DNA from 2 places in the Microbacterium wangchenii genome. Region 1 is predicted to be linked to the other one. Evidence: predicted binding sites of a transcription regulator. Region 1 holds the regulator's gene; the other holds the start of a gene.

Region 1 (5,068 bases):
CCGACACGTGCGCCGCCGCGCCCTCCAGCCACACACCGCGGCCGTCGCCCACCGTCACCGTCTCCCCCGCACGCAGACGCCGGACGTTCGCGGCGTGGTGCGCCTCGGTTCCGGTGAGCACGACGTCATCGCCCGGCTGTGCATCGGCGGCGGCGTCGGCGAGGAAGTGCAGCGCCACGGGTCAGCTGTTCCGGAACCGGTCGCGCAGCTTGGCGAACAGGCCCTGGTGGAATTCCGCGAGGCGCGGCCCGGGCGCCTTCGTCCGGCGGGCGAACTCTTCGATGAGGGCACGCTCCTTGCCGTCCAGGCGCGTGGGGGTCACGACGTGCACGCCGACCCTCAGGTCGCCGCGCTGCGTCCCGCGCAGCGGGGTGATGCCGCGGCCCTTGATGGTCAGCACATCACCGGACTGCACGCCGGGACGCAGCTCCAGCTGCACTTCGCCGTCCAGCGCCTCGATCGTCGTCTCGGTGCCCAGGATGGCGTCGGGCATCGACACCTCCAGCGTGGCGAGCAGGTCGTCGCCCTCGCGGCTGAACACGTCGTGGGCGGCGACATGGATCTCCAGGTACAGGTCGCCGTTGGGCCCTCCCGCAGGGCCCACCTCGCCGGAGCCGGGAAGCTGAAGGCGCAGCCCCGTCTCCACGCCGGCGGGGATGTCCACCGACACGGTGCGGCGCGCCCGCACACGCCCCTGACCCTGGCAGGTCGCGCACGGGTACGGGATGGTCGTCCCGTAGCCCTGGCACGTGGTGCACGGCTGCGAGGTGACGACGTTGCCGAGGAGGCTCCGCACGGTGCGCTGCACGTTCCCGCTGCCGTGGCAGATGTCGCACGTGACCTCGGATGTGCCGGGCTGGCAGCACGAACCCTGACACGTCTCGCACAGCACGGCGGTGTCGACCTCCAGGTCGCGGTGCGTGCCGAAGACGACGTCGCCGAGATCCAGGTTGACCCGCACGAGCGCATCCTGACCCCGTTCGCGCCGCGACCGGGGCCGGCCGGCGCGTCCGCCGCCGCCGGCACCGCCGAAGAAGGTCTCGAAGATGTCGCTGAAGCCACCGAATCCCGCGGCCCCACCCGCGCCGGCGAACGGATTCGAGTCGCCGCCCATGTCGTACCGGCGGCGCTGATCCGGGTCGCTCAGCACGTCGTACGCGTGCGTGACGAGCTTGAAGCGCTCCGCCGCATCCTCACCGGGGTTGACGTCGGGGTGCAGCTCGCGTGCCAGTCGCCGATACGCGCGCTTGATCTCGTCGGGTGCCGCGTCGCGCGCGACGCCGAGGACCTCGTAATGGTCAGCCACAGTCGCCTTCCTGCCCGCTCTCAGCGGGATCGTTCGGAGACCGGATGCGCCTCAGCGGCCGTTCTCGTCCTCTTCGAGCATCCGGGTCAGATAGTGCGCGACGGCACGGACCGCCGCGAGGTTGGAGGGGTAGTCCATCCGGGTGGGACCGAGCAGCCCGACGCGGGCGCCGCTGGCGGGTGCGTCGTAATCGCTCACGAGGACGGATGCCTCGGTCAGGCCGAACGGCTCGTTCTCACGTCCGATACTCGCCGACAGGCCCTGATCGTCGGCGACCATCTCGCTCATCAGGCGCAGCAGCGTCACCTGCTCCTCGATCGCCTCCAGGAGCGGGTAGATGCTGCCCCGGAAGTCGGATTCGCGGCGCGCGAGCGTGGCGGCACCGGCCATGACGAGGCGATCCTGCCGGAATTCCTCCAGCTCCTCGGCCAGGACCCGCAGGATCGGCTGCGCCATCGCATCGACGCCGCCGGCAGGGGTCGCGCCGCCGCTGAGGATCGTGGCAAGTCGCTCCGACGCATCCCGCACGGAATGCCCCACGACGAGACCGCCGATGCGGCTGCGCAGCTGCGCGAGGTCGGCGTCGGTGGGCTCTTCGCGGGAGAAGGCCATCCGCTGCGTCACGCGTCCGGTGTCGGTCACGACGACCACGAGCATGCGGCCACCGCCGAGGCTCACGAGCTCGACGTGGGTGACGTTCGCCGTGGCGAACGAGGGGTACTGCACCATGGCGACCTGGCCCGTGAGCCGGGTGAGGGCCCGGACCGTGCGTCCGAGCAGGTCGTCGAGGTCGCCGGAGTCGTCGAGGAAGGAGGCGATCGCCGAGCGCTGTGCCCCGGAGAGCGGACGCAACTCGGCCAGGTGATCGACGAAGACGCGGTAGCCCTTGTCGGTGGGTACGCGCCCGGAGGAGGTGTGCGGAGCGATGATGAGCTCCTCGTCCTCCAGCAGCGCCATGTCGTTGCGGATGGTGGCCGCCGACACGCCGAACGCGTGCCGCTCCACGATCGCCTTGCTGCCGACCGGTTCCCTCGTGTCGACGAAGTCCTGCACGATGGCCCGCAGCACTTGGAGCCCGCGTTCGGTGACCATGGCACTCCTCTCCACCGACTGGCACTCTTACACTCTGAGTGCCAATTCTAGCGGAGAAGTCCGAACGGCCGCCGAGGCTCACTGCGTGAGGGTGCGCACCACGGCATCGGCGAGCAGGCGACCCCGCCGCGTGAGCACGACGTGACCGCGCACCGCGTCGGCGCCCTCGACGAGGCCGTCGGCGACGAGACCGGCCACGGCGTGCCGCCCCTCGCCGAGCAGTTCCGCGACCGGGTAGCCCTCCCGGATGCGCGAGCGCAGCAAGACCTCTTCCAGGCGCCGGGATGCCGCATCCGGCCGTTCCCGCCCCGCCGCCGGCGACGTGCCCTGCGCGAGCCGGGCGGCGTACGCGGCGGGATGACGCACGTTCCACCACCGCAGGCCGGAGACATGACTGTGCGCGCCCGGACCGTAGCCCCACCAGTCGGCGCCGCGCCAGTACGCGAGGTTGTGACGGGAGCGGTGCTCGGGCCCACGTGCCCAGTTGGAGACCTCGTACCATTCCAGGCCGGCCGCGCCGAGCAGGTCGTCGGCCAGCTCGTACATGTCGGCCTCGAGGTCATCGTCGGGCTCGGCCAACTCCCCGCGGCGGATCTGACGGGCCAGCTTCGTGCCGTCCTCCACGATCAGCGCGTAGGCGGACAGATGGTCGGGCTCGAGCGAGATCGCCTCCTCCAGCGAGGCGCGCCAGTCCTCCAGCGACTCCCCCGGCGTGCCGTAGATGAGGTCGACGCTGACGTCCAGTCCTGCGCGGCGGGCGGCGGCGACGGCCGTGCGGACGTTGGCCGGATCGTGCGTGCGATCCAGCGCCGCCAGCACGTGCGGGCGGGTGGACTGCATGCCGATCGACATGCGGGTCACCCCGGCCGCGGCCAATTCGGCGGCCACCGCATCCGTCACGGTGTCAGGGTTGGCCTCCACCGTCACTTCGGCCCCCGGCACGAAGCCGAACGCGCCGCGCACGCCGTCGAGCATGCGCGCGAGGTCGCCGGCGGGAAGGAGCGTGGGTGTGCCGCCGCCGAGGAAGACGGTGGATGCGGCGCGCAGCGGTCCCGCGGCCGCCATGACGCCGACCGACAGGGCGACCTCGCGCAGCAGCGTGTCGGCGTACTGGTCCTGCCGAGCACCGCGCAGTTCGGAGGACGTGTAGGTGTTGAAGTCGCAGTACCCGCACCGCACGCGGCAGAACGGCACGTGCAGGTAGACGCCGAAGTCGGCGCCGGCATCCGTGTGGAGGTCGGCCGGAAGCGCGCCGTCGGCGGGCGCCGGGTCGCCGAGAGGAAGGGCGGCGCCCATCAGGACGACGTGGCGTACAGCGGCGAGATCGCCCGCAGGTAACGCTGGAAGAGCTCGCGCCGGCGGTGGCGGACGAGACGCGGATAAAGACGGTAGATCAGCGCGGCGGGTGCATCGAAGGCGCGCACGGTGAACCACACCTCGTCGTTGTCGCGCCACTCCACCAGGAAGAACTCCTCGCCGCTCACGACGGAATCCCCCACGGTGCCGAGGATGAACCCGACCCGGCGGGGCTCCTCGACGACGGAGATCACCCGCAGCTCCGCGTCGGCGCGCAGGCGCCGCACGCGTCCGTGCAGGCGGACGGTCGTCCCCGGTGCCACGAACGGCATGCCCTCGGCGTCGAACCGCTGCTCGGATTCCAGGCGGCTGGGCGCGATCGGATTGCCCTCGGCGTCGTACCCGACCCCGGTGTACATGGGCCCGGGGGCCGGCCGCACATCGGTGATCGTGAGCCCGCCCTCCCGCTGCGCCGCCCACGACAGCAGCGCCTCGCTCGCGGTGGTGAAGCGGTCTTCGCCGCTGCCGATCCGCCAGCTCTCCTCGGCCGGGATCGAGCGCTCGGGCGGGTACTGGAGGAGGTCGGGGGCCTGCGTGCCCCCCACGGCGGCGTAGTCCACCGTCTCGTCTCGAAAAGTCCCGCGGCGCATGCCTTCCAGGCTACTTCGCGTTGCCGCGTGATGTCTGCGAGCGCTCCGGCCGCGGCGTCAGGGATGCACGTGGGCGTGCTCGTGGCTGTGCACGGGCGTGACTCCCGGCCGCGTCCACTGCGCCGTCGGCCGCCCCTCGCTGCGCCAGAACGAGTGCGGTGAGACGGGCCACCCCTCCGGGGAGTCCTCCCACTCCTCGCGGCGCCCGTAGGGGGTCAGGTCCAGCAGGTGCAGCGAGCTCATGATCGTCTCGACACCGCGCCCGTACGTCTCGTACGTGAGGAAGACGCGGTCACCGTCCCGCAGGTAGCACGCGATCATTCCCCCGCCGGCGATCGCCGGGTCGCTGATGCCGCGCGTGGAGTACCAGGGATGCACGTAGCCCATGAACTCCCGGAACGGTGCGACCTCTTCGTACGGGCCCTCCGTGAAGACGGCGAACGACACCCCGGCCTCGCGGAGGTAGACCGCATCCCGGAAGTCCCAGATGCTGATCGTGCACCCCTCGCACTGCCCCTCGAACGGCTGTCCGTCGAACCACATGTGCTTGTAGACGACGAGTTCGTCGCGGCCGTCGAAGATGTCCAGGAGCGAAATCTCTCCGCTCGGTCCCCTCAGGGTCACCGGGTCGATCTCCGTCATCGGGAGCCTTCGGCGCTCCGCGGCGATCGCGTCGCCCTCGCGAGTGTGCGCCTTCTCGCGTGCGAGCAGGACGGCGCGACGG
Region 2 (5,068 bases), 720 kb from region 1:
CGGCGGTGCACATCTCCTCCGCCGGAGCACCGCGCACCCTGCCGGCGGACCCGTGGCTCTACCTCGGCGGTGTGATCGGTGTGATCTACATCTTCCTGTCGGCAGCGATCGTGCGCGTCACGGGTGTGCTGCTGCTGGGCCTCGGCTCGGTGGTGGGGCTCCTGGCGATGTCGGTCGCGCTCGATGCGATCTGGCCCGCGCCCTCGGGACCGCCGCTGCCGGTCGCGCTCGCCGCCGTCGTGATCGCCTTCGCGGGTGTCGCGATCGTCGTGGTCCGACGCCGCCGGCGCCCCGCGGCGGGTTAGAGCGCGGTCGATTCGTCCTTCGCGGCGTCGGCGGCGTTCTTCTTCGACCCCCGGCTGGACTTCCCCGGCATCGGGGTCAGGTGTGCCGCCGCATCCACGCCCTTGCGCGGCCCGCCGCGCTCGGTGTCCGGTTTCCCGCCGACATAGAGCCAGCCCAGGAGTGCCTCGTCCTTGCCGAGCCCGTGCGCCTTGGCGACCGCCTTGCTGCGCGTGTAGTGCCCCGTGCGCCAGATGACCCCCCAGCCGGCCTCGTCCAACAGCAGGCTCAGCGTGTGGGCGACGCCCGCGGCCACCGCCTCCTGCTCCCAGCGCGGCACCTTGTCGCTCTTGCGGTAGCTGACCACGATCGCCACGAGCAGCGGCGCGCGCAGCGGCTTGGTCGAGCTGCCGTCCTGGCCGAGCGCCTTGTGGATGGCGCGACCCAGCCGTTCGCGATCCGCGCCGCGCAGCTCGATGAGCCGCCATGGACGCAGCGACGAATGGTCGGCGACGCGTCCGGCCGCCGACACGAGGGCCTCCAACTCGGAGCGCGTGGGCGCCTCGTCGGTCACGCGCGACCACGACCGGCGTGCCCGGACGGCCTCCAACGCGGAGCCCCCGCGCTCGGGGGTTCCGGTGGCCGCCTCGGCGGGCGAAGAGGGCTCGGGGAGGGTCACGCCTCGGACTCGGGAGAGAACTCCAATGCGAGGGAGTTCATGCAGTACCGGTCGCCCGTGGGCGTGCCGAAGCCGTCGGGGAAGACGTGGCCGAGGTGGGAGCCGCAGTTCGCGCAGCGCACCTCGGTGCGCACCATGCCGTGGCTGCGGTCTTCGATGAGCTCGACCGCTTCGGGACGCACCGATTCGTAGAAGCTCGGCCAGCCGCAGTGCGAATCGAACTTCGTCCCGCTCTGGAACAGCTCCGCGCCGCAGGCCGCACACGCGTACAGGCCGGCGCGCTCTTCGTTCAGGAGCTCACCGCTCCACGCGGGCTCGGTGCCGGCCTGACGCAGCACGGCGTACTGCTGGGGGTCCAGCTCGGCGCGCCACTGCTCGTCGGTCTTGTCAACGGAATAGCTCATGGGGGTGTGTCCTCTCTTCCTCCATTCAACCCGAACCCGCGGCACCCCGGTCGCTCGCAGCGGATAATGCCGGAGTGGGCACACCCGAGTTCGACGCCGTGATCGCCCGCTACGACCGCTTCGCGCGGGAGGAGGCGCCCGGCCGCTCGGCGCTGTACGCGGAGTGGGCGGCGGGGGTCGTGGCGGACGCGGCGACGGCGCGGATCCTCACCCGGATCCCCGCGACCCACCGGCAACCGCCGCTCGTCTTCGCCGTCACCCGGATGCTGGGAGCCCCCGAGGCCGCATTCCCCCGGTGGGCGGCCTGGCTGCGGGCGCACGCCGACGAGGTCGTCGCCGAATGCGCGGCCCGCCGCATCCAGACCAACGAACCGCTGCGCTGCGCGGCGCTCCTTCCCGCGCTGAGTCTCATCGAGGGTCCGATCGCGCTGCTGGAGGTGGGGGCCAGCGCAGGGCTGTGTCTGTACCCCGACCGCTACTCCTACCGGTACGAGACGGGGCACGGCGTGCGCCGGATCGACCCTCCCGCAGGTCCCGCGCCGGTGGTGCTGGGCAGCCGGCTGACGGGTGACCCCGCGCTGCGGATGCCGGAGGTGGTGTGGCGGGCCGGGATCGACCTCGATCCGCTCGACGCCCGCGACCCTCGGGATCGCGCCTGGCTGACCGGCCTGGTGTGGCCGGGCGAGGAGGGCCGGCGCGAGCGGGTGGAAGCCGCGCTGGCGGTGGCGGCGGCCGATCCGCCGCTGCTGATCGCCGGCGACGCCGCCGACGCGCTCGCCGCCGCTGCCGCCCGCGCACCGCGGGAGGCCACGCTCGTGGTCACCACCCCGGGGGTGCTCGCCCACATTCCCCGCGCCGGCCGGAGCGCCGTGATCGAGGCGGCGCGGGCGGCGGGCCGGTGGATCACGATCGACGAACCCGCGCTGCACGAGGGCTGGTCATCCGTCCCGGCACCATGGCCGGGGGGATTCGCACTCGCGCTGGACGGCGACATCCTGGCGGCGGTGGATCCACTCGGCGCGTGTGTGGAGTGGCTCCCGGGTGCAGGGCACCACCGGGCTTAGCGTGGAGGAGTGCCCCTCTCCGACCGCGACCGTGCGCTGCTCGCCTTCGAAGCGGAGTGGCGCCGCCACGGCGGTGCGAAGGAGGAGGCGATCCGTGCCGAGTTCGCCATGCCCCCCGCACGGTACTACCAGCTGCTCGGCCGTCTGATCGACACCGCCGAAGCGCTCGAGCACGATCCGCTGCTCGTACGGCGGCTGCGGCGGCTCCGCGACGAGCGCGCCGCGACCCGCGCCGCCCGCGCCGGCGTTCGCTGATCGGGCGGGGACGGCCCGGTAGCATCGGGGGGTGGCTCGAACGACGTACCCGCGCGACCGTTTCGACGACCTCGCCCCCAGCACGGGCCGCGTCGGCGCCCATCGTGCGGAGAATCCGCGCATGCGCGGCGGGATGGTGTTCCTGTGGGCTGCCGTGGCCACCGTCGTCCTCGTCGTGGCCGGCATCTTCGGCTCCCTCGTGATGTCGGGGCGGATCTCGCTGGCACCTGAGCCGGTGCCCACCACCGAGCCGGCCCCCGTCGTCGAGCCCGTCGTCGACACCACCTACCCCGTCCTGGTGCTCAACGCGACGCCGCAAGAAGGGCTCGCAACCCAGATCCGCGATGTCGTCATCACCGCCGGCTGGTCGGCGGATGCGGTCACCGCAGGCGCCGCGGGAGCCACCGATTTCCCCACCACCACCGTCTACTACGCCCAGGAAGCGGACGAGGCGGCCGCGCTGGGGCTGGCCGAGACGATCGGCGGGGCCGAGATCGCGCTGAGCGCCCAGTACCTGCCACCGGACGACCTCGAGACCGAGGAGGACGAGGCCGGGCGTCAGCTCACCGTCGTCATCGGACTCGACCGGGTCGACACCCCCGCGCCCTGAGGCCGTCGCCCGCGTGTTTCCGGGCGGTAAACACTTCGATGCGGGCGTGTCAACAGTTGCCCGGCGAGGGGTCGCGCCCTTCTGCGCCGTGGATACGATGACCTGCGTCCGACAGCATCAGGAGAAGAAGAGCATGGCCCAGGGCACCGTCAAATGGTTCAACGCCGAGAAGGGTTTCGGCTTCATCACCTCCGGCGACGGAGAGGACGTCTTCGTTCACTACTCCAACATCGACATGACCGGGTTCCGGGTTCTCGAGGAGGGGCAGGCGGTCGAGTTCACCGTCGGCGCCGGCCAGAAGGGCCCTCAGGCCGAAGCAGTGCGCGTCCTCTGACGCCGTTCGCGCGCGTCTCGTTCGGAGGCGGCATCGCGCAGTGACTCCCGCGGGCGAGGGCGCCCGGAGTCGCCGCGGGATGCCGCCTCCTTCGCGTTCCCGTGCGCGCGTGCCGAGCGACGCGCGCACACGGTCGCAGCTTGCACTCGCATGGGGCGAGTGCCAGAATGGCTTAGCACTCGTCTTTGTGGAGTGCTAACAGACTGACAGCCCCCATCCGGGAGGGACATCACACATATGGCAAAGATCATCGCTTTCGACGAGGAGGCCCGCCGTGGCCTCGAGCGCGGTCTCAACATCCTGGCCGACGCCGTCAAGGTGACCCTGGGCCCCCGCGGTCGCAACGTCGTGCTCGAGAAGAAGTGGGGCGCCCCCACGATCACGAACGACGGTGTTTCGATCGCCAAGGAGATCGAGCTCGACGACCCCTACGAGAAGATCGGCGCCGAGCTGGTCAAGGAGGTCGCCAAGAAGACCGACGACGTGGCCGGTGACGGAACCACCACCGCGACCGTTCTCGCCCAGGCGCTCGTGCGCGAAGGTCTGCGCAACGTCGCAGCCGGCGCCGACCCCATTTCGCTGAAGAAGGGCATCGAGAAGGCCGTCAAGGCCATCACCGACCAGCTCCTCGCCGGCGCCAAGGAGGTCGAGTCGAAGGAGCAGATCGCCGCCACGGCATCGATCTCCGCCGCTGACCCCGCGATCGGCGAGCTCATCGCCGAGGCGATCGACAAGGTCGGCAAGGAAGGTGTGGTCACCGTCGAGGAGTCCAACACCTTCGGCACCGAGCTCGAGCTCACCGAGGGCATGCGCTTCGACAAGGGCTACATCAACCCTTACTTCGTGACCGACCCGGAGCGTCAGGAAGCGGTCTTCGAAGACCCCTACATCCTGATCGCGAACCAGAAGATCTCGAACATCAAGGACCTGCTGCCGATCGTCGACAAGGTGATCCAGGAGGGCAAGGAGCTCCTCATCATCGCTGAGGACGTCGAGGGTGAGGCTCTCGCGACGCTCGTGCTCAACAAGATCCGCGGCATCTTCAAGTCGGCTGCCGTCAAGGCTCCCGGCTTCGGCGACCGTCGCAAGGCTCAGCTCCAGGACATCGCGATCCTCACCGGCGGCCAGGTCATCACCGAAGAGGTCGGCCTCAAGCTCGAGAACGCCACGGTCGACCTGCTCGGTCGTGCGCGCAAGGTCATCATCACCAAGGACGAGACCACCATCGTCGAAGGTGCCGGTGACACGGCTCAGATCGAGGGTCGCGTGACCCAGATCCGCCGCGAGATCGAGAACACCGACAGCGACTACGACCGCGAGAAGCTCCAGGAGCGTCTGGCCAAGCTCGCCGGCGGCGTCGCCGTCATCAAGGCGGGCGCGGCCACCGAGGTCGAGCTGAAGGAGCGCAAGCACCGCATCGAGGACGCCGTTCGCAACGCG

Evidence for each region. Region 1 encodes HrcA, which represses chaperone genes, less so after heat shock. Its sites were predicted from a motif close to TTNGCACTCGNNNNNNNCGAGTGCNAA; they were not measured.
Region 2: groL (chaperonin GroEL) is a predicted target of HrcA. The motif match lies at 3,801-3,827, and genes of this name have one in related genera.

What each region holds. Positions count from the first base shown of each region.
Region 1 is NZ_CP038266.1:1,995,023-2,000,090, forward strand. It holds gene E4K62_RS09570 (16S rRNA (uracil(1498)-N(3))-methyltransferase) at 1-178, opposite strand, end outside; gene dnaJ (molecular chaperone DnaJ) at 182-1,306, opposite strand; gene hrcA (heat-inducible transcriptional repressor HrcA) at 1,358-2,398, opposite strand; gene hemW (radical SAM family heme chaperone HemW) at 2,477-3,694, opposite strand; gene E4K62_RS09590 (DUF1990 family protein) at 3,694-4,344, opposite strand; gene E4K62_RS09595 (DUF899 family protein) at 4,402-5,068, opposite strand, start outside.
Region 2 is NZ_CP038266.1:2,711,060-2,716,127, reverse strand. It holds gene E4K62_RS13115 (DMT family transporter) at 1-305, shown strand, start outside; gene E4K62_RS13110 (nitroreductase family protein) at 302-892, opposite strand; gene msrB (peptide-methionine (R)-S-oxide reductase MsrB) at 958-1,365, opposite strand; gene E4K62_RS13100 (DUF2332 domain-containing protein) at 1,440-2,429, shown strand; gene E4K62_RS13095 (DUF3263 domain-containing protein) at 2,439-2,684, shown strand; gene E4K62_RS13090 (LytR C-terminal domain-containing protein) at 2,716-3,294, shown strand; gene E4K62_RS13085 (cold-shock protein) at 3,428-3,628, shown strand; gene groL (chaperonin GroEL) at 3,866-5,068, shown strand, end outside.